One region of the Metabacillus sp. cB07 genome, then DNA from elsewhere that is predicted to be linked to it. Evidence: predicted binding sites of a transcription regulator. Region 1 holds the regulator's gene; each other region holds the start of a gene.
What was found. The regulator Rex, encoded in region 1, represses fermentation and respiration genes when NADH is low (regulators of the CRP and FNR family bind a similar motif). The targets are predictions, from matches to a motif close to TTGTGAAATATTTCACAA.

Region 1 (10,631 bases):
CAGTAAACGGCGGCCGTAACTATAACGGTCCTAAGGTAGCGAAATTCCTTGTCGGGTAAGTTCCGACCCGCACGAAAGGCGTAACGATCTGGGCACTGTCTCAACGAGAGACTCGGTGAAATTATAGTACCTGTGAAGATGCAGGTTACCCGCGACAGGACGGAAAGACCCCGTGGAGCTTTACTGCAGCCTGATATTGAATTTTGGTACAGCTTGTACAGGATAGGTAGGAGCCTTGGAAGCCGGAGCGCAAGCTTCGGTGGAGGCATTGGTGGGATACTACCCTTGCTGTATTGAAATTCTAACCCGCAGCCCTTACCGGGCTGGGAGACAGTGTCAGGCGGGCAGTTTGACTGGGGCGGTCGCCTCCTAAAATGTAACGGAGGCGCCCAAAGGTTCCCTCAGAATGGTTGGAAATCATTCGCAGAGTGTAAAGGCACAAGGGAGCTTGACTGCGAGACCTACAAGTCGAGCAGGGACGAAAGTCGGGCTTAGTGATCCGGTGGTTCCGCATGGAAGGGCCATCGCTCAACGGATAAAAGCTACCCCGGGGATAACAGGCTTATCTCCCCCAAGAGTCCACATCGACGGGGAGGTTTGGCACCTCGATGTCGGCTCATCGCATCCTGGGGCTGTAGTCGGTCCCAAGGGTTGGGCTGTTCGCCCATTAAAGCGGTACGCGAGCTGGGTTCAGAACGTCGTGAGACAGTTCGGTCCCTATCCGTCGTGGGCGCAGGAAATTTGAGAGGAGCTGTCCTTAGTACGAGAGGACCGGGATGGACGCACCGCTGGTGTACCAGTTGTCTTGCCAAAGGCATCGCTGGGTAGCTATGTGCGGAAGGGATAAGTGCTGAAAGCATCTAAGCATGAAGCCCCCCTCAAGATGAGATTTCCCATCACATTTGTGAGTAAGAACCCTGAAAGATGATCAGGTTGATAGGTCTGAGGTGGAAGCGCGGTGACGTGTGGAGCTGACAGATACTAATCGTTCGAGGACTTAACCACAGTCTAACTAAGCGTAAATTGCACGTGAATCTTGTTATCAAACGTTACTCAGTTTTGAAAGAATAACTTCTTTCAACCAATTGCATATTGTCTGGTGATGATGGCAAAGAGGTCACACCCGTTCCCATGCCGAACACGGAAGTTAAGCTCTTTAGCGCCGATGGTAGTTGGGGGTTTCCCCCTGTGAGAGTAGGACGTTGCCAGGCAATGCAATTATACATATTGAATGCATTACTTATTATTGTCGCGGGGTGGAGCAGTCTGGTAGCTCGTCGGGCTCATAACCCGAAGGTCGCAGGTTCAAATCCTGTCCCCGCAACCAAAATGGTCCCGTGGTGTAGCGGTTAACATGCCTGCCTGTCACGCAGGAGATCGCCGGTTCGATCCCGGTCGGGACCGCCATTTATGTAAACAACAACGAAACGATTAGGTTTCGTTTTTTTTATGCTTTTTTTGAGGTAGACACTTGGTGAAACTTGGACAAACTAGATAGATAAGATACACTGAATATCAGGGAACTTTCCTTAGAACTGCTGAGTTCTAAGGTTTTTTAGAATAGATTGAAGATGAGAGGCTGGTCTTTGCCATGACGATAAAGGACGAATTTCAGTTTATCAGCCGGATCCGTCAAGATGAGGTCCGCCAGTCCGGTTTAGTCGAAGGGATTGGCGATGATGCTGCCCTGTATGGAACGAAATCAGATTACCTTGAAGTTGTCTGTACGGATACGATGGTTGAAGGGGTTCATTTTTTAAAAGAATTATCTTCTCCGAAGGAAATAGGCTATAAGGGGCTTGCCGTAAATGTGAGCGATGTGGCTGCTATGGGCGGCGTGCCAAAGTATTATCTTGTGGCCATTGCGGTACCCAAAACATGGTCAGAACAGGAGCTTGCCGAATTATATGCAGGAATGGACGAGCTGGCTGAACCGCTCCGCATCGATTTGATTGGGGGAGACACGGTCTCGACCTCGGATAAGCTCGTTCTTACCGTGACGGTGGTTGGTGAGGTGAAAAAGGGCAAGCAAAGGCTGCGGAAGGATGCACGTCCGGGAGATGCTGTATTTGTAACAGGTACAATCGGCGATTCGGCTGCAGGGCTACAAGCTTTGCTTGGAAATCTTCACCCAGACCGGGATGCAGCGTCTTTTCTAATCAACAGGCATAAGCGCCCTGTCCCTCAGGTGAAAGCAGGGCAGATTATGAGCTCTGCCGACCGCGTATCGCTGAATGACATCAGTGACGGACTGGCGAGTGAACTAAATGAAATAAGCGAGTCCAGCTGTGTTAAAATAGTGATAGATAAAACAAGACTTCCAATGAGTGACTCAATGAAGTCACTGAACCACGAGGATGCAGAAAAATGGATGCTGTTTGGTGGAGAAGACTTTGAATTAACAGGTACTGCTTCACGGGCTGTATTCACTGATCTGCAAAAGAGATGCCTGGCAGAAGGAATCCTTCTTACGGAAATTGGACGTGTTGAAGAAGGGCCGGCAGGTGTATTTTTTACTGAGGACGGAAAGCAGACGAAGCTTGAGAAGTCCGGATATAATCATTTTAAGTAAGGTGAAGTTATGATAAAGCATGTAGTAAAATCAACTCATACAGACGAAACGACGCGTCTTGCCATAAGACTCGGAGAGCTTTTGAAGCCGGGGGCTGTCATTACACTTGAAGGTGATCTTGGGGCCGGAAAGACGACGTTTACTAAGGGACTGGCAAAAGGTCTTGGCATTCGCAAAAATGTCAACAGTCCTACGTTTACGATTATGAAAGAATACCGGGATGGCCGGATTCCTTTGTATCATATGGATGTGTACCGCATGGAAGACAGCGGAGAGGATCTCGGATTTGATGAATATTTTGAAGGAGATGGCGTGACCGTCGTTGAGTGGGCAAGCATGATCGAAGAACAGCTTCCAAAGGAGCGGCTGGACATCAGAATTCACCGCTCAGGAGACGATGAGCGTGAAATCATTCTCATCCCTCTCGGTGAGGACTATATTGGTTTATGTGAGGAGCTTGTAACCGGATGAAAGCATTAGCAATTGATACATCAAACCTGACACTTGGAGTGGCCCTTGTGGGGGAAGAAACGGTGATGGGTGAGTATGTCTCGCACGTCAAACAGAATCATTCGGTACGTGCGATGCCTGCTGTCGAGTGGGTGCTGCAGGAGTGCGGCGTGAAGCCTGCCGAGCTTGACCGTGTAATCGTAGCAGAGGGCCCGGGTTCCTACACCGGGCTTAGAATCGGCGTCAGCATCGCAAAGACACTTGCGTGGACCCTGAACATTCCGCTTGTCAGTGTTTCAAGTCTTGAAGTGCTTGCAGCAGGAGGCACTTACTTTGACGGAATGATCTGCCCGCTGTTTGATGCCCGCAGGGGACAAGTGTATACAGGACTTTATGAATATGAAGACGGCGTACTTTTAAATAGAAGAAAAGATTGCAATCTTCTTCTTGCAGACTGGCTTGAAGAGCTGAAGACAGAAGATAAGCAGATTTTGTTTATTGGCAATGACGTCAGTCTTCACAGGGAACTTATCACACAGATTCTTGGCGAACAGGCCATGTTTGCAGAAATGACAGAGAACAATCCCAGACCATCCATGCTAGGGAAAATCGGGCTTAAAAAAGACCCTGTTGATCTCCATTCATTTGTCCCGAACTACATTCGCATGGCTGAAGCAGAAGTCAAGTGGCTGGAACAACAGAAATAAGCAGGTGAAAGAGATGAAGCAGGATACAATGGTCATCCGGCCAATGAATGTAACGGATATAGATGCTGTCTATGAAATTGAAACACAGTCCTTTGCCACTCCATGGCTGAAGGAGTCTTTTCATAATGAACTGACGCAGAACCATTTTGCTAAATACTTGGTTGTGGAATTTGACCGGCAGATTATCGGCTATTGCGGACTTTGGATTATTATGGATGAGGCGCAGGTAACGAATATTGCCGTTCTTCCTGCTTTTCGGGGCAATAAAATCGGCGAAACACTGCTTCGTCAGGCGATTGGCGTTGCAAAGGAGTATGGGGCCGGAAAAATCTCGCTTGAGGTAAGGGTGTCAAACCATGTGGCACAGTCCCTGTACAAAAAACTCGGGTTTCAGCCGGGCGGAATCAGAAAGCGGTATTATACCGATAACGGAGAAGATGCTTTAGTAATGTGGGTGGGTTTAAAATGACGAAAAAAGATCTGTACGTACTTGGTATTGAGACAAGCTGTGATGAGACAGCTGTATCAATCGTAAAAAATGGACGGGAAATCATCTCAAATGTAGTGGCTTCTCAAATTGAAAGCCATAAACGTTTCGGCGGAGTTGTTCCCGAAATAGCTTCAAGGCATCATGTGGAGCAGCTGACGATTGTTCTGGAAGAAGCGCTGAAGCAGGCGGACATGGGCTTTAAAGATCTCGATGCGATTGCTGTAACAGAGGGGCCGGGACTGGTCGGAGCCCTTTTGATTGGTGTCAATGCGGCAAAGGCTCTTGCATTTGCCCATGGGCTGCCGCTTGTTGGCGTTCACCATATTGCGGGGCATATATATGCCAACCAGCTTATTTCTGAGCTGAAATTTCCGCTGCTGTCGCTTGTCGTTTCAGGCGGACATACGGAACTTGTCTATATGAAGGAACACGCATCTTTTGAGGTCATTGGAGAGACGCTGGATGATGCTGCCGGAGAAGCATATGACAAAGTGGCAAGAACGTTAAAGCTTCCATATCCCGGTGGCCCTCACATCGACCGTTTGGCTGCAGAAGGAACGCCATCCATTGATCTGCCGCGGGCATGGCTTGAGCCGGATTCCTTTAACTTCAGCTTCAGCGGCCTGAAATCAGCGGTTATTAACACTCTCCACAATGCTGAACAGCGCGGAGAAGTGATTGAGCCCAAAGACCTTGCCGCAAGCTTCCAGGCAAGCGTCATTGATGTCCTTGTGACAAAGACCGCTGCGGCTGCCGAAAAATATGGAGTGAATCAAGTTCTCCTTGCCGGCGGTGTTGCTGCAAACAGAGGATTGCGTGCAGCCCTTACGGAAACGTTCAGTGGGCTTCAGGATGTTGAGCTTATTATCCCGCCGCTGTCTCTCTGCACAGACAACGCAGCAATGATCGCAGCAGCAGGAAGCGTCTTTTATGAAAAAGGACATAGAGGATCGATGAGAATGAACGCAAATCCAGGACTTGAGCTTCCGAATTAACGGTTATCAACAAGTTATTCACACTCCGTCCAATAACTCATGCAAGAATTTATGAAAGCTTGCGGAATATGGCCGGGGATAACCTGTGGGTAATGTGGATAAAAAACGTTTAAAATGTGGATAATGTGTATAATTCACATGAAACCTTGTAAAACTTGAACATTAGATTGTGGATAACAAAAAACTCAGCACCGGTTATGGCGCTGAGTTTTTTTATCCACAATTTTTTTAATCTTCCTGCAGCTGCTCCCAGTCATTCATCAGCTGTTCAAGCTCTTCCTGCAGGACTTCGTTTTCCTGATTAATCTCCTGAACCCTTGTGTGGTCTTGATAGATCTCAGGATCGCAGAGGAGCTGTTCATTTTCTTCTACCTTTTCCTCAATAGCTGAAATGCGCTCTTCCACTTCCTGAAGCTTGCGCTGCTTTTGCCGCGCTTGTTTTTTCAGTTCTTTTTCCTGTTCATAGGAAAGCTTATTTCCGTTTTCTTTCTCTTTCACTTCAGGGGCAGCATCCAAGGCAGCAAGCTCGAGCTGCTCTGCTTTTTTATGTTGATAGTAATCGTAATCTCCGAGGTATTCGGTTACACCGCCCGGAGAAAGCTCGTATACCTTTGTCGCGATTCTGTTGATGAAATACCGGTCATGGGAAACAAACAGAATCGTCCCCGGGTAATCAATCAGTGCATTTTCAAGCACTTCCTTGCTGTCCAGATCAAGATGGTTTGTCGGCTCATCCAGAATGAGCAGATTGGCTTTTTGCAGCATCAGCTTTGCAAGGGCAAGCCGTGCCTTTTGTCCGCCGCTTAAGGTTGATACATTTTTCAGGACATCGTCACCGGAAAAAAGGAAGTTTCCGAGTACAGTGCGGATTTCCTTTTCGGTAAGCATCGGGTAGTCATCCCATAATTCATCAAGCACCCGTTTATTGGACGTCAAATTCGCCTGCTCCTGATCGTAATAGCCAATCTTGACGCCGGACCCAAGCTGAAATGAACCCTTTAGTGGAGAGAGTCTTTCAATGATCGTTTTCAAAAGTGTCGACTTCCCGACTCCGTTCGGTCCGACGAGCGCGATGCTGTCACCTCGTGAAACGGAAAAAGAGACATTTGAAATAATCGGATTCGTTCCATCATAGGAAACGGCGATATCATTCGCTTTTAAAACATCATTTCCGCTCTGACGCTCGATATCAAATTTAAAGTGGGCAGACTTCTCATCCCCAAGGGGCCTGTCCATCAGATCCATGCGCTGCAGTTTTTTCTGACGGCTTTGCGCGCGCTTGGTGGTTGACGCTCTAGCCATGTTCCGCTGGATAAAATCCTTCAGCTTCGCCACTTCATCCTGCTGTTTTTCAAATAATTTCAGCTCGCGTTCATAGTTTTCAGCGGCCTGCTCGAGGTAGCGGCTGTAGTTGCCGATGTACTTTCTGCTTGCGTGTCTTGAAATCTCGTACACCTGGTTAACTACCTTATCAAGGAAATACCGGTCATGGGAGACGATCAAAAGAGCACCGCTGTATCCCTGCAGGTATTGCTCAAGCCAGGAAAGTGTAGCGATATCCAGGTGGTTTGTCGGTTCATCCAGCACGAGCAGATCAGGACTTGTCAAAAGAAGCTTACCGAGGGCAAGCCGTGTTTTCTGGCCTCCGCTCAAACGCTGAATCGGTGTTGAGATGTCAAAGTCAGCGAACCCGAGTCCGTGAAGAACAGAACGGATGTCTGCTTCATACTGATAGCCGCCTTTTTCTTTAAATTCAACCTGCAGACGGTCGTATTCATTCAGCAGCTGCTGAAATTCCCGTTCTGAAGGGTCTGTTTCGGCCATTTTCATCTCCAGGCTGCGCATCGTTTTTTCCATGTCCTTCAGCGACTGGAAAACGGAGTTCATTTCATCCCAGATGGAAAGCTCGGATTCGAGGCCGGTGTCCTGTGCAAGGTAGCCGATCCTCATATCTTTCGGCTTGATGATCTCTCCTGATTCATAGGAAAGCTGTCCTGCGATAATCTTCAGGAGCGTTGATTTTCCGGCACCGTTTCGGCCCACGAGTGCAATCTTGTCCCGCGTTTGTACTTCAAGTTTAATGTTCGATAATATAAGATCAGCAGCAAAATATTTTGTCAGCTGGTTAATCTGCAGCAAAATCATGTCTTTTCACCTCAGGCTATGATAGGTTAAGTGTAGCTTATCCGCGGGGCACCCGCAATGATTGGGACTTCTGGAAGCGTGTATTTGTCACAATAAGTAAAAAGACAGATTTGTAAAAATAGTGTATAGTCTAGGTATGAGGGGCGTAAAAAGATGTCAAATTTTACTCATTTTAACCAGCAGGGCAGAGCCAGGATGGTTGATATATCAGAAAAAAATGATTCAGTCCGCACAGCCGAAGCCATTTCAAGCGTTATAATGAGCCCGGAGGTGCACGATAAAATCGTGAATCAGCAGCTTGAAAAAGGCGACGTGCTTGCTGTTGCGCAGGTAGCAGGCATCATGGCTGCCAAAAACACATGGAACATCATTCCGATGTGCCACCCGATTCCGCTTAAAGGGATTGATATCTCATTTGACTGGGAAAAAGACGATGGACAAGTCCGGCTGCTCATACATGCTGCAGTCAAAACAAAAGGAAGTACAGGTGTCGAAATGGAAGCGCTAACTTCCGCTTCCGTCTGTGCACTGACGGTTTATGATATGTGCAAGGCTTTAGACAAAGGGCTTATTATTGGTCCAACGTACTTATCTCAAAAGACCGGCGGGAAAAATGGGGATTACAAGAGAGATAAATCTGCATCTTTGAATGTGGGGGTTAGAACGTGAACAACATCGAGCAATCAAAAATTCCGCAGGCGACTGCTAAACGCCTGCCTTTATACTACCGTTTTTTAAAAAACCTGCATGCTTCAGGGAAGCAGCGGGTGTCATCGGCTGAACTGAGCGATGCCGTGAAGGTCGATTCCGCGACAATCCGCAGAGACTTCTCCTACTTTGAGGCTCTCGGGAAAAAAGGATACGGCTATAACGTCAATTACCTGCTGTCCTTTTTCAGAAAGACGCTTGACCAGGACGAGGTCACAAAGGTTACGCTGATTGGAGTGGGAAACCTCGGGACAGCTTTCCTTCATTATAACTTCACGAAAAACAACAATACGCTGATCTCACTTGCCTTTGATGTGGATGAGAACAAAATCGGCACAGAAATCGGCGACGTGCCGATCTATCATCTTGATAACATGGAAGAGCACCTGCCTGAGGATGTGACCGTTGCGATTCTGACCGTCCCTGCCCAGGCTGCCCAGGCGATTACAGACAGACTGATTGCAAAGGGCATTAAAGGTATCTTGAACTTCACGCCGGCAAGGCTGAATGTGCCGGAGGAAATCAGAATCCACCATATCGATCTTGCTGTCGAGCTGCAGTCGCTCGTCTACTTTTTGAAACATTACCCGAACGCATAAAGAAAGAGGTGAAAACTATGCCAAACCTTGGATTTGGAAGTCTGCTGCTGATCGTTTTTGCTGCTTTATTGATCTTCGGCCCAAAAAAGCTCCCGGAACTCGGAAAAGCGGTAGGAAATTCTCTGCGCGAGTTCAAGTCAGCCACGAAAGGCCTTGCTGATGACGATGATGAAGACAAAAAGAAGGAAGAGAAGTAAGATAGGATGAAAGCAGTTATGAAACAAAACGACATGTCGGTCGTCGATCACATTGCAGAGCTCAGAAAACGGATCATCATCACCGTCTTTTTCCTGTTTCTCGCTGTGATTGCCGGCTTCTTACTCGCAAAGCCGATCATTATTTATCTGCAGCATACGACAGAAGCAGAGAATCTGACGCTGAATTCATTCCGCATGACAGACCCGATCATGGTCTATATGCAGTTTACCTTTATCATTGCCTTTATCCTGACGTCGCCGGTCATTCTCTATCAGCTTTGGGCCTTTGTCAGCCCGGGGCTCTATGAAAAAGAACGCCGCGTTACGCTAAGCTATATCCCGATCAGCATCGGGCTGTTTTTGGCCGGTCTGAGCTTCTCATATTTCCTGCTGTTTCCGTTCGTAGTGGATTTTATGGAGCGGCTCTCAAATGACCTTGATATTAACCAGGTCATCGGGATCAATGAGTATTTTCAGTTTCTCATACAGCTGACCATTCCGTTTGGGCTGCTGTTTCAGCTGCCGGTTGTCATCATGTTTTTGACAAGGCTCGGGATTGTCACGCCGATGTTCCTGTCAAAGGTGAGGAAATACGCATACTTTGTTCTGCTTGTGATCGCAGCGCTCATCACACCTCCGGAGATTGTCTCGCATCTCATGGTGTCTGTGCCGCTTTTCATTTTGTATGAAGTCAGTATTTTCGTCTCAAGATTTGCCTACCGGAAAGCACAAAAAACACAGTTTGAGGAAGAAAATAAAGAAGGGTAATCCGCTGCCGGATTACCCTTTTTTCTTCGTCTTCACTTTATACGAAAGAGTGAACATTCGGAATGCCACTCCAAGGTCAAACGTTGCAATCAGCATCAGCAGGATGGTCGGAAAAGACCAGAGCCCGTTTTCCGAGCTGTTCACCGCAAGATAGGTAAACAGGATGCCCATTGCCAAGTAGAAAATTCCCATCGATACCGGGCTTGTTCTCATTCTTACATGCCTCCAAAGATAAATTGCATTTGTTCCGCCTTTTTCATCATTTCTTCAAGCTGTTCGCGGTTCGACTGCAGCAGCACGACCAGTGTATTCATCGCGACATGCGCAAAAATCGGAACGAGCAGGCGCTTTGTCCGGATATACAGGAAGGCAAACACAAAACCCATCGATCCGTACAGCAGCAGATGCTGCGGCTCACCGTGCACAAGCGCAAAAACGATTGAACTGATCAAAGCCGACAGAAAGAAATTCATGCGCTGATAGAGAGCGCCAAACAGAATCTTTCTGAAAATGATTTCCTCAAGGATCGGTCCAATAATGGATGTCACTAGTATTAGAAGAGGCGTAACCTTTAATACTTCCATGATAATCTGTGTATTTTCTGATTCTCCCTGAATTCCGAGCACTCTTGTTTCAATTGTGGCTGCGAGAACCTGGACAGTCAGCGCCAGAAATACCCCGGCCACTGCCCATAGGATGGACACACTTACCGGAGCAGCGTCACCTCTTAATTCCTTGTTGTCTCTAAAGTGGGTGCGCATGAAAAACAGGACGAGGACAAATGCAGCCGCAAAGCTGAATACGGTCCAGTACCCGGATGCCATAATCTGAGCCATTCTCATCGATTCGCCTTCACCTACGCCAAGCTTAAGGAGAAGCGGGATGCCAAGAATGCCTGAAAACTGCATGACGATGTATGTCAAAATGATTAGCCAGTATTCTTTCTTCAATCGAATGACTCCTTTTTTCGCCGATTATCGGTCATATGTTTATGTGTCAA
Region 2 (10,631 bases), 1.8 Mb from region 1:
GTCTTAGCGATGTATGGCCATAATAGGAGGACTGGTAAAAAACAGACAGCAGAAATTTCTTTAACAGGCCTGCTGAAGCTGACAAAGCAGCAATCACCGCGGCCGCTAAAAATACAGGTACCAAGCTTGACTCGCTTTGGTCCATGCTGAAAGGCATTTTCTCGTATTCAACTTTATCCGCTGAAAACAGCTGAACATGTTCTTCAACGTCAAAAGCCGGCGTCTTTACGGGATGATGCTGCACATGCGGCGAAACCCCGGTCAGGAGAAGGGCAATGAGAAATAGAAACATCGTGTGTCTCATAACATTCCTCCTTTTAAGTCGTGCAATCGAATATACATAATCATAACGCATTATAGCGGATTCGAACAGTGGAAACTTTTTTCGTTTTTACTGTGCAAATCGACAATTTCTGATATACTTTATCTTTGGAATGTTAGAAAACCTGACATTAATTCAGAAAATTCTTTACTTCGGAGGTTTTATATGGATTTTTTAAATGGAATAATTTCCGGCGGGAATACAATTTTGTGGTCATACTTGCTGATCTATATGCTTGTAGGACTTGGTTTGTATTTCACAGTCCGATCAGGATTTGTCCAGTTCCGCTACTTTGGTGAAATGTTCAGGCTTTTAAAGGAACCTGCAATGGTATCCAAAGAAGGAAAAAGAGGCATTTCATCTCTGCAGGCATTCTTTATCAGTGCAGCGTCAAGGGTTGGCACCGGTAACTTAGCTGGAGTAGCTATTGCCATTGCCGTCGGAGGACCGGGAGCGGTTTTCTGGATGTGGCTGATTGCGCTGGTCGGAATGGCTTCAAGCTTTGTAGAAAGCACTCTCGCTCAGGTATATAAAGTAAAAGACGGAGATCAGTTCCGCGGCGGACCCGCTTACTATATGGAAAAAGCGCTGAACGCCAGATGGATGGGCATCTTTTTTGCCGTTTTAATTACATTATGCTTTGGTCTGATTTTCAATGCTGTTCAGGCCAATACAATCGCTCTTGCATTTGACAGTGCCTTTCAAATTGATAAAACCGTCATGGCTATCATCCTTGCGGTCTTCACGGCCATCATTATTTTTGGAGGACTTAAGCGGATAGCCGCTGCTACTCAAATTATAGTACCTGTCATGGCCCTTATTTACATAGGCGTTGCGCTTGTTGTTGTGATTATGAACATTACTGAGGTGCCGGCAGTTATTGGTGTTATTTTTGCCAACGCATTCGGATTTGAGCAGGCAGTCGGCGGCGGTATTGGAGCTGCTGTTGAGAATGGCATTAAGAGAGGACTGTTCTCGAATGAAGCGGGTATGGGTAGTGCACCGAATGCTGCCGCTACGGCAAACGTTTCGCATCCTGTTAAACAAGGCTTCATTCAGACTCTCGGTGTCTTCTTCGACACGATTATCATTTGCAGCACGACAGCGTTCCTGATCCTGCTGTTTGACACGACTCCGGATTCTTCGCTTGATGGAATACAGATCACGCAGGCAGCCCTTCAGTCACATATAGGAGACTGGGCAGGTACGTTCCTTGCTGTAGCAATTCTGCTGTTCGCATTCAGTTCGGTTATCGGAAATTACTACTACGGGGAAACAAATATTGAGTTTCTTAACGGAAGCAAGACGGTGCTTTTTATCTACCGTTTAGCTGTAGTCGGTATGGTTATTTTCGGTTCTGTATCAGGCTTCCAGCTAATCTGGGATATGGCTGACCTGTTTATGGGTCTTATGGCAGTTACGAACCTGATCGCCATTGCCATCCTTTCAAAAATTGCTTTCGCTGTCCTGAAAGATTACAGCCGTCAGCGAAAAGAAGGCAAAAATCCTGTATTTAAAGCAAGCTCCATTAAAGGGCTAAAACATACAGAATGCTGGGAAGACGATGAGGTTTAACCCCTGAATAAGAAACATAAGAAAAAGCACACCTTTCAGTTTTTGAACGGTGTGCTTTTTCTTTTGAAAAGAGTAGGCCTGCAGACTAAGAGCAAGCCAATTTTTATTTAGAAGGAATAAGGGGCTTTGTCAAATGTCCTGCTGTGTAAATGGCGAAGAGTTTGTGAAAATGTGAACAAACTTTATCAATTTCATGATTTCTATCGTCCTGCGGATGAATTTGGGCTAAACTAATCAATAGAAGCAGTTCATTCCAATCTTGTATGTGAAAACATTCACAAACATTTGTTTTGATTATCCTGATTAGAGGAAAAGAATGGGTAAACTGCTATACATTGCGTGATGTAAGGGGGAAGGAAGATTGTTTGAGTATGATCCGGTATTATACAGCAGAATTTTGACAGGATTGACACTTGCATTTCACACGATTTTTTCCACACTTGGAGTCGGTGTGCCGCTGCTCATTGCTCTTGCAGAGTGGATCGGCATCAGAAGGAACGATGGCCATTATCATCTGCTTGCAAGAAGATGGGCGAGGGGCTACATCATCACAGTTGCTGTAGGGGTTGTAACAGGAACGGCAATAGCCCTTCAGCTAAGTCTGCTGTGGCCGAATTTTATGCAGGTTGCCGGTCAGACAATCAGTCTGCCGCTGTTTTTGGAAACCTTCGCGTTTTTCTTTGAAGCTATTTTTCTTGGCATCTACCTTTATACATGGGACCGCTTCAAAAAGAAAATCTACCATTTGCTGCTGCTGATCCCGGTGGCTCTCGGAGCGACGCTTTCCGGTTTCTTTATCACAACAGTAAATGCCTTTATGAACGCTCCGCTAGGATTTACGATGGAAAACGGAGTTCTGAAAGGCGTTAATCCTTTGCTTGCGATGTTTAACCCTGCAACGCCGACAAAAATGGCGCATGTGCTGTCTTCGGCTTATTTAACATCTGCCTGCGTGCTGGCAGCGATTGCCGCATTTATGATTCTCAGGGGCAGAGAGCATGTGTATTACAAAAAAGCACTAAGTCTCTCCATGACTGTAGCTTTTGTCTGTGCAATAAGTACGGCCGTCATTGGTGACTTATCAGGAAAATATTTAGCAGAATACCAGCCGGAAAAACTGGCTGCTGCTGAATGGCATTTTGAAACAGCGGAGGAAGCTTCTTTAATTCTCGGAGGAATACTCGATGAAAACAACGAGGTCAAATATGCACTTGAGATTCCGTATGCTTTGAGCATTCTTGCCCACGGAACGCCTGATGCAGAGGTTACGGGACTTGAAGAGTTTCCGGAAGAAGAATGGCCTCCGCTTGTCGTCCATTATTTCTTTGATCTGATGGTCGGAATCGGCATGTTTTTGGCGCTTGTATCCTTCGTGTTCATGGTCATGAAGTGGCGGAAGAAGTCAAATGAGCTGAACCGGGTCCTTTTATGGCTGATTGTCAGCACTGGTCCTCTTGCCATGCTTGCGATCGAAGCGGGATGGTTCTTTACGGAAGAAGGCAGACAGCCGTGGATCCTAAGAGGCTACATGACAACGGCGGAAGGTGCGACAACGTCAGGCTATGTTGATATCATGCTGTATTTGTTCATCGCCCTGTACGCGGTGCTTGCTGTCTCGGCAGCAGCTGTGCTTCGCCGCACATTTAAAGCAAATCCTGCTGAACGCGAGCTTGAAAAATTAGGAATGAAATAGGAGAGGACAAGATGGATTATGAACTGATTGGAATTACCGTGCTCTGGACATTTTTGTACGGTTACCTTATTGTCGCGTCCATTGATTTTGGTGCAGGCTTTTTTAATTACTATTCTGCACTGACAGGACGGGGGCCGATTGTAAAAAAAGTGATTAACCGGTATTTGTCTCCGGTCTGGGAAGTGACGAATGTATTTCTGATTTTCTTCTACATCGGACTGGTCGGATTTTTCCCGTCGCTTGCCTTCTACTACGGTACAGCCTTACTTGTGCCAGGGAGCATTGCCATCATTCTGATTGCACTGCGCGGTTCGTATTATGCGTTTCATCACTACGGAAACCGAGAAAATCTCTGGTATCAGTTTTTATATGGCGCGACAGGCCTGCTGATTCCGGCATCACTATCTGTTGTGCTTACACTGTCTGAAGGCGGCTTTATTGACGTCAGCGGGGATGAGGTGCAGCTGAATTATGCAGAGCTCTTTACGAGCACGTATGCGTGGGCCGTAGTCTTTCTGGCGATTGTAAGCGTGCTGTATATCTCTGCAAGCTTTCTGACGTTTTATTCTCATAAAGCGGGAGACAGCAGTGCCTTCAGCCTTCTGCGCAAATATGCGCTGTTCTGGAGCGGCCCGACTATTCTTGCAAGCTTGCTTGTATTTGTGTCCCTAAGAGAGCATAATCCGGATCATTTTCAGCGGATGCTGGATATGTCCTGGCTCTTCGGATTATCCCTTTTATTTTTTGCTGGTGCCGTGTATCTGATCTGGAAAAAGAAGCGTTTGGGCGTTTCGTTCATCTTGGTCATGCTGCAGTTTGCGGCGGCATTTTACGGGTACGGGGCATCCCATTTGCCGTATGTGCTTTATCCGTACGTCACGATCTACACAAGCTTTACAAACGACACGATGGCACTGGCGCTTATCCTTGCTTTTATCGCAGGATTGATGCTTTTAGTACCGTCTTTATACTTGCTGATGAGGCTGTTCCTTTTTGATAACGATTATGTGAAAGGCAAAAAATAGGAGGGATACCATGCAGACATTTTTGATCATGGTGGCACCGGTTCTAATTGTCGCAGTGACCGTTACAGGATTATTTGTCTGGGGTGCTTACGCAAAAGAGCCCTATGAAAAATAAAATGTGCAAAGGCTAATAACAGGCTTAAGACGCATAAAGGAGTCCGTGTCATGCAGCTGAAACATTTAGCTTCAAACCATAAAAAACATATCTGGCTACTCCGGGTGCATGCTGCATTAACAGGTGCAGCCATTATTGCACAGGCGTGGCTGTTCGTCAGTGTGACAGACGCCGTCTTTTTAAACGATGCGCCGTTCCGGGAAGTTGTTCCTGATCTATTTATTTTGCTCGCCGTGTCTCTATGCAGAGCAGGATTTATGTATTTCGGCAACAAAACCGGGGTTTCATTAGCGGCAGCTGTTAAGAAGGATGTTCGGTCATTGCTTCTCCAAAAGATGTCCAAAGAATCTGTTTTGAGCTCTTCGGGCGGACAGACCGGCAGAAAAGTAAACGTTCTGCTGGATGCCGCAGATGAAATCTCGCCTTATTTCAGCACCTATATTCCCCAGATGATCCAGACGGGAATCATTCCGCTGATGATGGCCGCTGCCGTGTTTACACAGCATGTTTATTCCGGCATCATTCTGCTTGTAACAGCCCCCTTTATTCCGCTTGCCATGGCACTTGCAGGCAGGAAGAGCAAGGATAAGGCAGACCAGCAGATGGAGAGGCTCTCGCAATTTTCCGGCCATTTTCTTGATGTTCTTCAGGGGCTTGTGACGCTGAAGGTGCTGGGACGTTCAAAAGAGCAGAAAGAAAAGATCGCAGAGAGCAGCCTTGAAATCCGTGACGCCACGATGCAGGTTTTGAAGGTGGCATTTCTTTCAGCGCTCTCCTTGGAGTTTATTTCAATGCTCAGCATTGGACTGATTGCCTTTGAACTTGGCCTGCAGATTGTTGTTTTTCAGACTGTGACATTCTTTTCTGCCTTCTTTATTCTCATACTTGTTCCTGATTTCTACCTGCTTCTAAAAGATTATGGAAGTGCTTTTCATGCAGGAAGAGGAAGCATGGGTGCTGCGAAGCTGATTGCGGAGGAGCTTGATGAGCGGGATGTTGCTTTAGAATGGGGAAATCAGAAGCTTGGTGATGGTCCGCCTGAGCTTCATCTGCAAAAGGCTTCTTACTCATATAAGAACAGTTCATTTGCCTTGAAGGACATTGATGTTCACCTTAAACCCTGTGAAAAAGCAGCGATTGTCGGGAGTAACGGTTCAGGCAAGACGACCCTGCTTCATATTATCGGCGGACTGATTCAGCCTGATGAAGGACGGATAATCATTAATGGCAAAGAGCGCGGAGCTTATGATGAAATGAGCTGGTTTGGTAGCATGGCTTACATCTCTCAGCATCCGCATATCTTCTCCGGGACAATCGCAGAAAACATAGCCATTGGTCAGAGGAAAAGTGCGTGCCGTCAGGAAATTGAGGATGCCGCCCGCAAAGCGGGTCTTGCTTCCATGATTGAAGCTCTCAATCACGGGTTTGATACGGTCATCGGCGAAGGAGGAAGGGGTCTGTCAGGAGGCGAAAAGCAAAGACTTGCTCTCGCACGGGCATTTCTGAAAAAACCTGCATTTATCCTGTTTGATGAACCGACTACAGGCCTTGACCTTCATACAGAAAAGATTCTCCAGCAGTCGATAAAAGAGATCGGGGAATGCGCGACCGTGGTTACCGTGGCTCACAGGCTGTACACAATAAAAGATGCAGACATTATTTATTATATGGAAAACGGAAGACTCGCTGCCCGGGGCACTCATTTGGAACTGCTGGACCGTTCCGAGTCTTACCGCAGCATGTTTCATATGCAAAGAAAGGAGGCTGCGGCCAAGTGAAAGACATTTCTCATATCGTAAGGTTAATGTGGAATGAAAAAAGGGATATATGGCTTACCGTCTTATTGGGCTTCCTTGCAGGTATAACGGGTATTGCCTTATTTGCATCAAGCGGCTATTTAATATCAAAAGCCGCTCTGCTGCCGCCTCTTTACACACTGACAGTTATGCTCGCGCTTCTGAAGCTTGCGGGTATTGCGAGAGCACTCAGCAGATATGCAGAGAGACTTGTCTCCCACAGGGCAACCTTTACCATTTTGAAAGATGTGCGCGCCTCCTTTTACGAAAAACTGGAACCAATGGTCCCGAGGATTTTCAATACGTACCGGAGCGGTGATTTGCTTTCAAGGATTGTTGGAGATGTAGAGAACCTGCAGAACTTTTTCCTGAGGGTGTTTTATCCGCCGGTTGTCTTTCTGTTTGTCTTTTTAAGCACGATTGCTTTTGTATCGTTTTACTCCGTCCCGATTGCCTTGATGCTTTTAGCGGGTATGGTGCTGACAGGAATGGTGATCCCGGCATACTTTGCTTATCGTCAAAAAAAATGGGATGACTCTGTCCGGGACATGAGAAGCCTGTTCTCATCAGAAGCGGCTGAATTTTACTATGGTTACAGAGATTTGAACATCTATGGCCAGACGGCAGAAAAAGAGGAAAAGCTCCGCAGGCTTTCTGATTTGCTTGCAGATAAACAGGCGATATTAGATAACAGGGTGAATCAGACACAATCAATTAACACTGCGATTACGGTCATTATAAACTGCGGAATTTTAGCACTCGGGGCTTACCAGGCAGCAGCGGGAGAGCTGAACGGTCTGTATCTTGCTATGCTTGTGATGATTTCACTCAATGTATTTGAGTTTGCTGTTCCGATGGCTGCCTTTCCAGTTTATTACGAGGAGAGCAGGCGCGCTTCTAAAAGATTGTACTCATTCCCAGAAGAGCCGGTCTTACAGGAAGAAAAGAAGCAGGCTGACATCACACAGGATGGGTTCTCTATTCACGTAAAGAATGTTCATTATTCTTACGGCTCAGCGGGTTCCGGTCTAAAAGGTGTTACTGTCGCGTTTCCGCAAGGTTCAAAAACGGCCGTTGTCGGACCATCCGGTTCCGGAAAATCGACGCTGCTGATGCTGTTAATGAAAATGTACGAACCGGAATCTGGAGAAATTACCTTGAATGAAAAGCCGCTTGCTGACATCATCAGTGAGAGCCTCTGGGAAGGATGCAATATTGTTCTGCAGGACAATCACTTTTTTTACGGAACCATCCGTGAAAATCTGCTGATCGCTGTCAAAGAAGAAGCAGAGGACGCAGATCTGCTTCACGCATTGAAGGAGGCAGGCCTTGAGAACAAGCGGCTTGATGATCTTGTTCTTGAAAAAGGCGATAACCTGTCAGGCGGTGAAAAACAGAAGCTTGCCATCGCAAGAATCCTGCTGAAGAAAGCGGGTCTGTGGCTGCTTGATGAACCAACAGCTTCAATGGATCTACTGTCAGAGCAGAGTATTCATAACACATTGTTTGAGCATGCCCGGAATCAAACACTCATTCTCGTCAGTCACCGTCTGACAGGCCTTGAGAAGATGGACCAGATCATTGTTATGGATCAGGGGTGCATTCTTGAAAAGGGACCTTATGAAGAACTCATGAGGAGAAAAGGTTATTTTTACGGTTTGAAGCAAATTGAACAAGAAGTACTCGTATAAAAGATAAAATCCCTCTCGGTTATGAGAGGGATTTTTTGCGTCCTACTGTCCTTTCGACAGCAGGCTGTCTTCTTGGAACTTCTCTGGAGGCGTTTCAAAACCGACAGAGGTCTGTAAATCAAGTATTTCAAAAGTAACTTCAAAGCTTGACGCAGCATCATTTAGCGGGAAAGTAAACGTTTCAGCACCACTAGAGGCAATAAACAGCTTCTCATCTGATGCCAGTTTAACTCCATCCTGGAAATAAGTGATTTGTGCTTTGAAGGCAACCTGTGATTGATCGGAAGCAGCAAAGGTGATTTTATCTTTTTGAATCGTTTTTAATTCAGGCCCTGTAAGAATTCTGTCACGGTCAGCCTTTATGCCTGTTTCTTTTTCAAGATAAGCAATCAGCTTTTTGTTCTCAAGCACATTAGGAAGCTCCTTGTTTTCATGCTGTGTCATTTGATAGAAGGGCTCATTACTTGATAGAACATCGCTTTTGCTCGTTTTTCTTCCTGAACCGTACAACAGCACATAGTCATCAGCCATAATTTCCTGCGGATACCACATATGATCTCCATCTGAATAATTCCAAAAAGCATCCCACCGTACAGGGGCATCTTCAAGACCTCTGAGTTTGCTCCACTCAGAGAATGGAAAGTGATGGCTTTTTATATAGTGATAGGCAAAATGATGCCCGTATTCATGTGAGAGAGTATCTCTGTAGGAGGAGGCATCGGTTTGTTTGTCGCCATGATAGAGAGTAATCGTGTCTGTTAACGCGCTAAATCTTCCTTTTGCCGCTGAACCGTTTAAAGAACCACCTTGAATTCGCACTTCCTGGAGGAGAGAAATTTCTTTTCCGTGTTTATTTTGAATCAATTCTTTATATAGTTCTTTCAAATTTTCTTCATCCCATTTTTCGCTGTAGCTTACAAACATAATACCCTCCGGAGATTGATAGCTTGCATGATAGTCTGAATCATAAACAAGCGGGTCAAGGCTTAACAGAATAGGGAGGGATAAGAGCAAAAGCACATACTTCATCATTGTGTTCACTCCTCTCTGACATGAGTGTATCACGTTCATTGCGGCCAGGGGATTTCCAATACTTGTATGTAAAGAAAACCATGATAAATTTCCCAGAAATCTTTATCTGTTTGATAAGAATCTGACACAGCATGTTTATACGGCATACATAATCATCCAGTAAAGTAAAAGTTGTGAATATGAGACATAAGAAGAAGGAGACGATGGAATGATGAAAAAATGGGCAGCCGGAGCGGGAATGGCTATCATGTTGCTTGGAGGGCCGCTGCTGCAGCCGACAGCAGCAGATGCTTCAGCAGTAAAAGTTGAAAATGTTGCACACAGGGGTGCGTCTGGCTATGCTCCTGAAAACACGATTGCAGCTTTTGACAAAGCGGTAGAAATGAAAGCCGACTATATTGAGATTGACGTGCAGCAGTCTAAAGACGGCGAACTGGTCATTATTCATGACACTACAGTAGACCGGACGACAGACGGAAGCGGTAAAGTGAAGGATCTTACATACGATGAGCTCAGCAGGCTTGATGCAGGCAGCTGGAAGGGCGAAGAATTTACCGGAGAAAAAATCCCCACGTTTGATGAAATTCTTGACCGCTACAGAGGCAAAACCGGCATCTTAATTGAGCTCAAAGCACCTGAGCTTTATCCGGGAATTGAAGAAAAAGTAGCTGAAGAGCTTCAAGAACGCAACATGGACAAGCCCCAAAATGAAAAGATCATTGTTCAGTCGTTTAACTTTGACTCGATGAAAAAGATGGATGCCTTGCTGCCTAAAGTACCAATCGGCGTGCTGACATCATCCATACTTCATACAACTGATACGGCTCTGAATGAATTCAGTACATATGCAGACTACTTTAACCCAAACTACGGCATCGTTTCGAAGGATTTAGTAGCAAATGTGCATGAAAAAGGCATGAAAATCCAGTCCTGGACCGTTCGCACACAGGAAACAGCCGATTTTCTGCTTGAGATGGGTGTAGACGGAATCATTACGGATTATCCTGACTATGTTGATCCAAGAAAGTAAGAAGATTAGCCGGCTCTCTAAAGAAAAGAGGCCGGTTTTTTGCTTTAGCAGAAAAAACAGCTGGAAGGGTGTGCAGATTATAAAAACTAATAAAACAATGTTCTAAATAATCAGTTTAAATTGACTCTAGCCAAGAGAGATGAAAACCATTAGTTTAAAGGCTTCAGCAAGTTGTAAAAAGCACCAGAAGAAACAATTCAATCATAAAAACGTTATGTAAACTGAGCTGGAATTAAAGAAGAGATACTTGGAATTAGCTCATTAAATAACGTGCATAATCAAGAGCTTAAATCCAACGAAAAAATAACATCAGCTGAAAATATGCTTAAAACATATGTGAATTGCATTAATT
Region 3 (10,631 bases), 740 kb from region 1:
CCGTTCGCAGGCTTCGCGTGCAAAGTCTTTGGCGTCCCCTTCCCCCTCTGTTTCACGCAATTCCGTTTCATAGCCCATCTTTTTCATTGTTTCCAGGGCATATTCCGTGTATTCGGCCCCTTTTTCCTTGCCTGAAGATGGATTAACAATCAGCATCGCCTGCTTCAAACCCGATTCCCCCTTGAATGTGTTCTTTTCTTTGGCTTTACCCTTATTCTGTATTAGTTGAACCTGTTAGATTGATAGATTGATGTTTTTTTCTATAAAAAGAAAAAGCACTGCCAAGTCACATGGCAATGCTTTTAACCCGCAGCGATCCGTTCATAAATATCCCGGAGGTTTCTGCAGCCCTCTTTTTTCACATCTTCAATGTACCCGCACCAGAGTTTGGCTGTCATGACGGCATCTCCAAGGGCATGGTGCCGGTCAGTGACAGGAATAGACCGGTGTTCGCACAAGTCTTCGAGTCTGACAAAATCCGTGTGGGGTTCAGCAATCCGCTGAAGAAAGGAAGTATCGACGATCCGGTGCTTGAAGGGTGCCCGGAAATGCTTCCAGCTTGCGTGCTGCATGAACTTTTTTTCATGAGCTGAGTGATGCGCTACAAGCGTATCCCCTTTCACAAATTTAAAAAATTGAATGAGCGCTTCCTCAAGGGCCGGTGCCCGTTCCAATTCCGCTTCTGTAATTCCCGTCAGCGTGCTGATTTCATCAGGAAGGCCGTTTTCATGCCGGACAAGTGTATAAAACCGCTCGTCTTCGAGCATCTCGCCTCCCTTCACTTTCACCGCACCAATTGAAATGATTTCATTTCCCTGTTCAGGAAAAAAGCCTGTCGTTTCAATATCAAACACGACAGCGGAAAATTCTTCTAAAGGAACAGACATCACTTCCTCCGCCTTCATTTCCCGCTGGAGCTGCCTCAAAAAGGCAATCTGCTGGGAATTTTGCCCGCCCTGTGCCGTTCCAAAAACACTCGTCTGAAACTTGCCGTGCACTTCCCTGATAAAATGAATAAACGGATTGGATTTCATGAATGAACACCCTTTTCAATGATCACTTGAACGTAGTGATGCAGTTTCTTCCCGTTCTTCAGAATCGTTTTCAGCTCTTTCTTTTCCGCACGGGTAAGGTCCTGTACAGGCAGATAATGCACATCATCATACTCTTTAATTCTCTTTAAATTCGACATCCTGAACTGAAGCAATCTCAGAAAACTGTCTTTATAGATTTCAAGTTCATTTTTATATTCACCCTGCCGGGAAAGGCTGTTTATCCGCTCAAGGGTGGAGGATTCCATAATCCCTTCTTTAATGGCAAGAATTCTGACCGCATTGACATATGGAAGAAATGCCGCCTGTTTAATGTTCAAGCACCCCTGATAATGGCCGCTGCTTTCTGTAAAAATCTGTCCGAGCGGTCCGACAGACGGTTTGATGTGCATGATGGTATCCAAAAACCTTTGCAGAAGCTTTGGCGTTTTCTTTTGATGATTGTCCACCCTCCGCTTTAAACGGACAAGCAGCTTATCATCCCCCGCCATGGTTCTTGCATCAATGAAGATCTGCAGGTATCTCATCGATTCAAAGCTGACATCCTCCATCCATTTGTCGAGCTGTCCTTCATATCCTTCTGCTGACTTGCACCATAAAGGATTTGAGCTCATCACTTTCCCTTCGCAATAAGGGTAGCCTGCAGCATGAAGTCCGTCCGATAGTTCTTTTCCGAGAGCCAGAAAGTATTCCTCTTCAGCTGCACCGCTTTTTTCATACACCATTCCATGATCCTGATCGCTTACGGCCCCCTGCTCAAATCTCCCTGCACTCCCCATGACAAACCATGCATAGGGCGAAGGAGGATCCCCTTTCTCCTCCTTCACAATCTGCAGAGACCGTTCGAAAACCGTCCGCATGACCCGGTCATGAAACACATTCAGCGAATGCGCATCAGACATATGATTCTGAATCTCTTTCTCTCTCCACTCCCTGATTGACCCGTAGCTATCTCCCATGAACCGCACGTCCCTTTCGCTCCATTACGAGCTGATCTTATCCTCTTTTGATAAGAATACTTCAGGATAGCCGTAACTTCCATGCTCACTCATATCAAGACCCATAATTTCTTCTTCCTCTGTCACACGCAGACCGCCCATCAGCTTTTTTGCTGCGTAAAGAATGACAAATGAAACGATGAAGGCATAGGCACCTGATACTCCGACGCCCATGACCTGAACGCCAAGCTGTTCAAAACCGCCGCCGTAAAAAAGTCCCGGCTTTCCGACTGTTGCAAGTTCAGGCGCTGCAAAAAATCCGGTTGAAATGGTTCCCCAAACACCCGCTGCCCCGTGAACGGATAAAGCATAGATCGGATCGTCTATTCTCTTCTTTTCAAAAAATCTCACACTATAGAAAACTAGGATTCCGGCAACAAATCCGATTAGAACAGCTGCCCACGTTTCAACAAATGCACATGATGCGGTAATCGCGACAAGGCCGGCAAGTGCCCCGTTCAGCATCGTCGGGACATCTGATTTCCCGAGAACCGCCCATGAAACAAGCAGAGCAGCAACCGCGCCGGCAGCAGCCGCAAGGTTCGTATTCAGGGCTACATAGCCGAAAAAGCCATCTTCCACTCCGAGCGTACTAGCGGCATTAAAGCCGAACCAGCCAATCCACAGTACGAGCACACCAAGAGCCGTAAAGACCTGGTTGTGGCCGAAAATATTGTTGGCAGAGCCGTCCTGATTAAATTTTCCGATGCGGGGTTTTAAAAGAATTGTAGCAGCTAAAGCAGCCATAGCCCCTGTTAAATGAACAACTGTCGAACCTGCAAAGTCCTGCTTGCCGTGCTCTGCAAGCCATCCGCCTCCCCAAATCCAGTGCGCAACTACTGGATACACCAGCGCCGAAAACAAAACCGTGAACACAAGATAAACCGAGAGCTTCGCGCGCTCAGCAAATCCGCCAAGAGCAATGGTAATCGCAATCCCTGCGAATGCAAGCTGAAAAAGGAAGAAAACAGATGATGATAAATTCATCCCCTCAAGTTCATATCCTGAATAGAAAAAGTGTGATAAACCTACAAAGAAATTGCCGTTGTCACCGAAAATAAAACCGAATCCAACCGACCAGAAAATGAGGGATGCAAGACCAAACGTAAAGATCGTTTTCCCTGCAATATGTCCTGCATTTTTCATTCTGGTCGAGCCCGCTTCAAGCAGAATGAAGCCGCCCTGCATAAGTATGACAAGAATGGCACCAAGCACCACCCATAAACTGTTTAATAAATACACCGAATCCAATTGAATGTCCTCCTTGATGATTATTACCTTACATTACATGTTATAAAACATAACATCAAACTATTATTCTATATTCTATCTGAATATTGAATGTTGTCAACCAGTTTTCTGTAAATCATGTCATAAATCCTAACATTGATGAATCTGCCTATTTTTCATAACAGGAATTGTCCGGCTCCGCTTTTCTCATGGACATTTTTACCTTTTTAAGGTAAAATTATATTGTGAAGTTTTTCACATAATAATGGGAGGGTGTTGCACTGTGGCACAGGAAAAAATAAACCGTGTAGTGCTTGTAGGAACCGGATTTGTAGGATCAAGCTATGCGTTTGCTCTTATGAATCAGGGAATAGCAGATGAACTGATTCTTATTGACGCGAATGCCGAAAAAGCCCTTGGAGATGTCATGGACCTGAATCATGGAAAAGTCTTTGCACCGAATCCGACTGCCATCAGGCTCGGAGACTATGAAGATTGCAAACACGCAGACCTTGTTGTTATTTGTGCAGGCGCCAACCAGAAGAAAGGCGAAACACGCCTTGATCTTGTTTCAAAAAACCTGAAGATTTTTAAAGAAATTACCGAGAGTGTTATGAAATCAGGTTTTGACGGCATCTTTCTCGTTGCAACAAATCCCGTCGATATTCTCACATATGCCACATGGAAATACAGCGGACTGCCACAGGAGAAAGTGATTGGATCAGGAACCATTCTGGACACATCCCGCTTCCGCTACCTGCTTGGAGACTATTTTAAAATTGCGCCGAACAACGTCCACGCATACATCATCGGCGAGCACGGAGACAGCGAGCTGCCGGTTTACAGCACTGCGGACGTCGGAGGCATACCTGTTATGAAAATGATTGAACGGAACAGCACCTATAAAAAAGAAGACCTGGATGAAATCTTTAAAAATGTGCGCGACGCAGCCTATCAGATTATCGAGAGAAAAGGCGCAACCTATTACGGCATCGCCATGGGCCTTGTCCGCATCACAAGAGCCATCTTTCATAACGAAAATTGCGTGCTCACCGTATCTGCGCGTCTTGACGGACAATACGGCGAATCTGATGTGTACATCGGCGTACCCGCCGTTATTAACCGAGACGGCATCAGGGAAATCGTTGAGCTTGACTTAAGCGCAGACGAACAAAGCAAGTTCCGCCGCAGCGCAGGGGTGCTGAAAGAGATCCTGGCACCGTTTTGGCCGGGAGATGCACCGGCTTAAGGAAAAAGAGAGTAAAACTGCAGCACTCCGGTTTATGGGAAGCCGGAGTGTTTTGAGTTGGAAAATGTGCTTTTTAGCAGATGGATGGAAGAGAGTTTGATTGAGTATGATTAGAGACTGGATAGTTGCCTTTAGCTGCGGCAGAAAAGCCTGAGTGGTCATAAGTGACATGGATTGTTACCTTCAGCTGCGGCGGAAAGGTATGAAGGGTCATAAGGGGCTTGGATTGTTACCTTCAGTTGCGGCGGAATTGTCTGAAAGGTCATAAGAGGCTTGGATTGTCCCCTTCAGCTGCGGCGGAAACGGCTGAAGGGTCATAAGAGGCTTGGATTGTGACTTTCAGCTACGGCAAAAATATCTTAAGCGTCATATAGGTAACAGATTGTGACCTTCATACATGATAAAGACCTCTGAAAGGTCATAAATTCCCCAAAAGCACTTATTCCATTCAAAAAAACACGAACCCCCGCAAGGTCCGTGTTCTCACAATCTATCTGTCTCTTTTTTCTTTTACTCTTAATAAACGCAATCCGTTGGCTGTCACAAGCAGGGTTGCTCCCATGTCTGCGAAAATGGCGATCCAGAGGGTCAGCCAGCCTGGAATGACAAGAAGCAGCGCAAGGAGCTTAAGTCCGAGTGCGAACGCGATGTTCTGCTTGATGATGACGAGGGTTCTGCGGCTTAAGTCAATGGCAAACGGCAGCTTCTTCAAGTCATCTCCCATCAGCGCTACGTCCGCTGTTTCAAGCGCCGTATCGGTTCCGGCTCCGCCCATGGCTATTCCAACCGAGGCTGCTGCAAGAGCAGGAGCATCGTTTACCCCGTCACCGACCATAGCCGTCTTTCCATAGGTCTGCTGGACATCTTTTACGGCTGTTAATTTATCTTCCGGAAGAAGGTCCGCTTTTATATCCGAAACACCGAGCTGCCTGCCCACCGCTTCAGCAGTTGCAGCATGGTCTCCCGTCACCATCACAGTCTTGCTGATTCCAAGCTCCTTCAGCTGATCGATCACCCTGATGCTGCTGTCCCTCACCTCATCTGCTGCAGCTAAAAGAGCAAGCGGCCCTTTATCTGTACCCGCAAGCATAACGGTTTTTCCTTCTCTCTGCAGGGACTCCATTCTTACGGTCCATTTGGAATCAAGCCTGCCCGACTCTTCAAATAATGAGGCATTCCCTACATACACCCATTCACCGTCAACTTTTCCTTTCAGTCCTTTTCCAGTGACAGACGTAAAGTCTTCGACCACCGGGGATTCAAACGGAAGATTGTAATCTCTGGCCTTCTTTAAAACGGCAGATGCAAGCGGATGCTGTGATTTGTTTTCAAGAGCGGCAATCTTTGTGAAAAATTCATTTTCAGAACGTCCTCCGGAAAGAACTTCAAAGTCCGTAACAGCCGGTGTTCCTTTAGTTAATGTTCCTGTTTTATCAAAAGCCACAGCCTTAATGCTGCCAAGCTCTTCAAGGTAAATGCCGCCTTTTATCAGCACTCCGTTCCGGGCCGCATTGCCGATGGCCGTTACAATGGATACAGGTGTAGAAATAACGAGGGCGCACGGGCATCCTACCACTAAAACGGCAAGCCCCTGATAAATCCACGTTTCCCATGTACCGCCAAGAAATAATGGCGGAAGAACAGCAACCAACAACGCGACAGCCATAATGGCAGGCGTGTAATATTTCGCAAACTTATCAACAAATGCCTGTGAAGGGGCACGCTCAGCCTGAGCCTCTTCTACCAGATGAATGATTTTTGAAATAGCCGTATCTTCTGCAAGCTTCGTGACCTCAACCTCAAGAAATCCTTCTTCGTTCAGTGTCCCGGCAAACACATCTGCACCGGGGCTTTTTTCAGCTGGCATGGATTCACCGGTAATCGGAGCCTGGTTAACAGATGAAAAACCTTTTATAACCCTTCCGTCCATAGCAATCTTCTGTCCCGGTTTGACAATCATTAAATCTCCGACCTCAATATCATCAACCGATATCAGCGATTCCAGGCCATTTCTCCTGATCAGGGCTGTTTTCGGGGCTATTTCCATTAAAGAACGTATCGACCGGCGCGCCCTGTCCATTGAATAGGATTCAAGCGCTTCGCTGATGGCAAACAAGATGACAACAACCGCACCCTCACTCCACTCTCCAATGATTGCAGCACCAATAACAGCGATTGTCATCAGTGTTCTCATATCGAATTCAAGGCGCATCAGATTTTTAAATCCCGTGAGGAAAAGCGAATATCCCCCAATGATTATGGCAACCAGAAATGCCAGAATAGACGGCAGGCTTTCTTCTCCATATGCAAAAAGAGAATAGTACCCGAAAGCAATGAAGCCTATTGATGCGAGCAATGCCCCATGCTTTTTGATAAAAGGTTCTGCCGGTGTTTCCACAGCCCCTTTTTCAGGAAGTATTTTCAGGTGCTCAAACGCACCGGCTTTCTCGATTTCTTTTATACTGGCTGTTCCCATCACGGTCAGCTTGGCGGCACCGAAGTTCACTTTCGCATCCGTCACGCCGTCCAGCTCCTTGACGTTCCGCTCAAACTTCCCGGCGCAGCCCGCACATGTAAAACCTTGTACCCGGTACACATTCTTCTCGGCTGATTGTTCAGCTTCCATGGATGCTCATCTCCTCTTGATGAACAAAAGCAATCCGGATCTGCTGCAATACATGCTCATCATCCAATGAATAATAGACAAGTTTTCCTTCTTTCCGGAACTTTGCGAGACCGGAATTTTTCAAAAGCCGCAAATGGTGCGATGCGGTTGCTGTTGTTGTGCCGGTGATGGCGGCTGCATCACAGACACAAAGCTCCCCCTCTTCAAAAAGGGCACAGACAATTTTGAGTCTCGTTTCATCAGCCAGTGCTTTATAAATTCTCACAGCCCTTCCTGTATCCAGCTGTGCTGCTTTTCTTTTTGCCCGCTCCACCTTCTCAGAGTGAACACAGGTGATTTCACAAACATCCTGCAGATTCATTTTCATCACACCCCACATTCAAATCATTGTTTGAATAAAGTATATGCATGAATACATGAACAGTCAAACAATTATTTGAATGTTTGTATAAACAGAACATTTTTCCTATAATAAAGGAACAATCGCCCGGAGAAGGAGAATATCAATGTCTAATGAAAAACACGGGTCCTATCAGGACTTGGACGAAGAAACGCTGTTTATCGCATCGCAGACATTCAAAGCATTGTCCGATCCTACCAGACTCCGTATCTTAAATCTCCTGACACAGGGAGAACGCTCGGTCAATGAAATAGCTGAAACCTTATCTCTTCTGCAGTCAACCGTTTCCCACCAGCTCAGATTTTTAAAAAACCTGCGCCTGGTCAAATTCCGCAGAGAAGGCACCACCTTATTTTATTCACACGATGATGAACATGTTATCGGGCTTCTAAAACAGATGATTGAGCATGCGCAGCATTAAAAAGACAGCAGAAAAGCCCCATAATTCGGGGCTTTATTTTAATTGTCTTTTAATTGCAGTGCTCATCCCCGCAGCAGCCTGATCCTTTCCAGTCGACCTGAATGGTTGTATGATGAAGTCCGAATTTGTCATGCAGCAGTTTGTTCGCTTCTCTTAGGACAGCCTGCTGTTCCATTCCTTCCTCCAATTCAAGATGACAGCTCAGTGCAGGAAAATCTGATGTAATCGACCAGACATGCAGATCGTGCACCCCGTGTACACGGTCCATGTTCAGCAGAGCGCCTTTAATTTCATCCAGATTCAAGTTGCCCGGAACACCCTCCATCAAAATATGAAACGAATCCTTTGTGACCCTGAATCCGCTGATGATGATTAAGATGGCCACAATGATACTTGCTACCGGATCTGCTGCTCCCCAGCCGAAAAACATGATCAGCAGGGCGGCGATAATGGCCCCGACAGAACCAAGCATATCCCCGATCACATGGAGAAAAGCACTCCTGACATTCAGATTGTCATCCTTGTCACCCTTCATCAGAATAAATGCAGCTGCAATATTAACCAGCAGGCCGATGCTTGAAATAATCAGCATTCCTGAGCTTACTACTTCCGGTGGATCCACAAACCGCTGATAGGCTTCTATAAAAATAAAAATCGAAATGACGATCAGCGTCAGGCCGTTTATGAATGCAGCAAGTATCTCAAACCGTTTGTACCCGAATGTTTTAGAAGAAGATGCCCCTTTTGCCCCGAATACCAGAGCCAGATAACTCAAGCCAAGCGCAGCCGCATCACTCAGCATATGACCTGCATCAGAAAGCAGAGCCAGACTGTTTGTCAGAAGCCCCCCTATCACTTCAGCAACCATAAAGAGAGCAATAAGAGCAAACGCCCAAAGCAGTGCTTTTTTATTGTTCGTATGGTGGTGGTGATGCCCGTCATGACCATGGCTGTGAGAATGTCCCATCCAAATCCCTCCGTTCTTCTTATATATGAATATATGCTCATATATATTATTTCAAAACGTGTTGTTTTGTGCAAGTTGTACTTAGTTTTTACATTTCTATTTTAATTATCAGGTTTGTACGCCCTTAACGGAATGCAAGTATGAAAAAAACAGCCGCATCCCCTGCGGCTGTTTCTTAGTAAATATCTCTTCTCGAAAAGACAAAAAACGATACGATGAGGCCGCACACGGCCCATACGCCGAGGACACTCATTGAAAATCCGAGCGACATCCCGCTGATTGGCGGAGCCATTCCGGCTACGTAGTCTGTGAGCCTCAAGTTGACCATGAACAAGTATTTCGCTGATTCCCACGAGGAAACCATATTGGCAAGAATCGCTCCCGCAATCAGTGCTGCGAGCATGACGCCCATGACGGATGCCGTACTCTTCATGAGCACGGACAGGGTAAAGGTAAGCGTGCCGATGACGACAGCGACGAACCATACGAGCCCAAGCTCCATCAGGATATACTGCCACTGGTCAATGAGCTGAACATTTTCCGTGTTCAGTTCTTCTCCGGTCACGGTAAATCCGGTCAGCACAGGCATTGTCCACCCGCCATATCCGAAGACGACTCCAGATATCAGGTAAGACAGAACCCCAAGCGAAAGAACAATAAACGATATGGACAAAAGCAGGGTGATGTATTTACTCAGAAGGATCTTCCACCTTTTCACAGGTCTTGTCAACAGCAGTTTAATGGTGCCTCTGTTCGCTTCGGACGAGACAAGGTCTGCTGCAATGACCATGACCATGAGCGGCAGCAGGAGATCGATGGAATTTTCGGCGAACATCCTCATGAACGTCGGTGCTCCCGGCGCACTTGGATTGATGTCATTGTCCAGGTAGTATTGCTGCTGTTCCATTCGGATCTGCAAATATTTTTTCCATTCAGCTGAAATTCCGCTTGAACTCAGCCGGTTCTGGGCATTGATAATTTCCTGCTGCAGCTGAGTGCGCCAGTCTGTGGTCCCAAGTTCTTCTTGAAGCTGTTGTGCTTCTTTCATTTGTGCATAGGTGAAAAGGCCAACCAGGACGGCAAGAATTCCTGCGATAATAAAGAGCCGCTTTTTGCGAATGATTTTGATCATTTCGTTGTAGACAAGATTAATCAATGGTTTCACCTTCAGTCAGTTCAATGAACAGGTCTTCAAGAGTAGGAAGCTTAACCTGGATTTCTTTCACTTTAACACCAGCTGAAACGAGCTTCCCGTTCCAGTCCGGGATATGTTCTTCTTCATGATACGTGACAATCTGCTGATCAAAGTCTGACAGGATGGCTGTTTCCGCTGCCAGCACTTCTTTCCCTTTTTCAGGAGGGTCAAGCTTCCAGATGACTCTCTCTTTCTCTGACAGGAGGTGCTCTACTGTGTCTACTTTAAGTACAGATCCTTTAGATATAATCGCCACTCTGTCGCACATCAGCTGAATTTCACTGAGCAAATGAGAGGATACCAGAACACTCAGTCCTTCTTCTTCTGCTAGGAACCGGATGAATTCCCGCATTTCCCGGATGCCCACCGGATCAAGGCCGTTTGTCGGCTCATCAAGAATGAGTACATCCGGCTTGCCAAGAAGAGCCTGGGCAATACCAAGGCGCTGGCGCATACCTAGGGAGTACGTGCTTACGCGGTCGTCAATTCTGTT

Region 2: a site for Rex is predicted at 2,161-2,178, ahead of JOJ89_RS10115 (cytochrome ubiquinol oxidase subunit I). Genes of this name have one in related genera too.
Region 3: a site for Rex is predicted at 3,524-3,541, ahead of JOJ89_RS18685 (L-lactate dehydrogenase). Genes of this name have one in related genera too.

What each region holds. Positions count from the first base shown of each region.
Region 1 is NZ_CP069296.1:238,126-248,756, forward strand. Features, by position in the region: rRNA gene JOJ89_RS01410 (23S ribosomal RNA) at 1-1,005, shown strand, start outside; rRNA gene rrf (5S ribosomal RNA) at 1,096-1,211, shown strand; tRNA gene JOJ89_RS01420 (tRNA-Met) at 1,251-1,327, shown strand; tRNA gene JOJ89_RS01425 (tRNA-Asp) at 1,332-1,407, shown strand; gene thiL (thiamine-phosphate kinase) at 1,592-2,572, shown strand; gene tsaE (tRNA (adenosine(37)-N6)-threonylcarbamoyltransferase complex ATPase subunit type 1 TsaE) at 2,582-3,043, shown strand; gene tsaB (tRNA (adenosine(37)-N6)-threonylcarbamoyltransferase complex dimerization subunit type 1 TsaB) at 3,040-3,729, shown strand; gene rimI (ribosomal protein S18-alanine N-acetyltransferase) at 3,743-4,198, shown strand; gene tsaD (tRNA (adenosine(37)-N6)-threonylcarbamoyltransferase complex transferase subunit TsaD) at 4,195-5,214, shown strand; gene JOJ89_RS01455 (ABC-F family ATP-binding cassette domain-containing protein) at 5,443-7,359, opposite strand; gene moaC (cyclic pyranopterin monophosphate synthase MoaC) at 7,513-8,028, shown strand; gene JOJ89_RS01465 (redox-sensing transcriptional repressor Rex) at 8,025-8,666, shown strand; gene JOJ89_RS01470 (twin-arginine translocase TatA/TatE family subunit) at 8,684-8,863, shown strand; gene tatC (twin-arginine translocase subunit TatC) at 8,882-9,631, shown strand; gene JOJ89_RS01480 (YdiK family protein) at 9,644-9,844, opposite strand; gene JOJ89_RS01485 (CPBP family intramembrane glutamic endopeptidase) at 9,847-10,581, opposite strand.
Region 2 is NZ_CP069296.1:2,010,798-2,021,428, forward strand. Features, by position in the region: gene JOJ89_RS10105 (hypothetical protein) at 1-304, opposite strand, end outside; gene JOJ89_RS10110 (alanine/glycine:cation symporter family protein) at 488-1,897, shown strand; gene JOJ89_RS10115 (cytochrome ubiquinol oxidase subunit I) at 2,259-3,590, shown strand; gene JOJ89_RS10120 (cytochrome d ubiquinol oxidase subunit II) at 3,602-4,615, shown strand; gene cydS (cytochrome bd oxidase small subunit CydS family protein) at 4,626-4,730, shown strand; gene cydD (thiol reductant ABC exporter subunit CydD) at 4,781-6,508, shown strand; gene cydC (thiol reductant ABC exporter subunit CydC) at 6,505-8,217, shown strand; gene JOJ89_RS10135 (hypothetical protein) at 8,260-9,249, opposite strand; gene JOJ89_RS10140 (glycerophosphodiester phosphodiesterase) at 9,458-10,279, shown strand.
Region 3 is NZ_CP069296.1:3,645,492-3,656,122, forward strand. Features, by position in the region: gene JOJ89_RS18665 (diacylglycerol/lipid kinase family protein) at 1-168, opposite strand, end outside; gene JOJ89_RS18670 (exonuclease domain-containing protein) at 303-1,034, opposite strand; gene JOJ89_RS18675 (DUF294 nucleotidyltransferase-like domain-containing protein) at 1,031-2,011, opposite strand; gene JOJ89_RS18680 (ammonium transporter) at 2,036-3,301, opposite strand; gene JOJ89_RS18685 (L-lactate dehydrogenase) at 3,564-4,529, shown strand; gene JOJ89_RS18690 (heavy metal translocating P-type ATPase) at 5,020-7,155, opposite strand; gene JOJ89_RS18695 (ArsR/SmtB family transcription factor) at 7,145-7,516, opposite strand; gene JOJ89_RS18700 (ArsR/SmtB family transcription factor) at 7,662-7,976, shown strand; gene JOJ89_RS18705 (cation diffusion facilitator family transporter) at 8,026-8,943, opposite strand; gene JOJ89_RS18710 (ABC transporter permease) at 9,119-10,099, opposite strand; gene JOJ89_RS18715 (ABC transporter ATP-binding protein) at 10,092-10,631, opposite strand, start outside.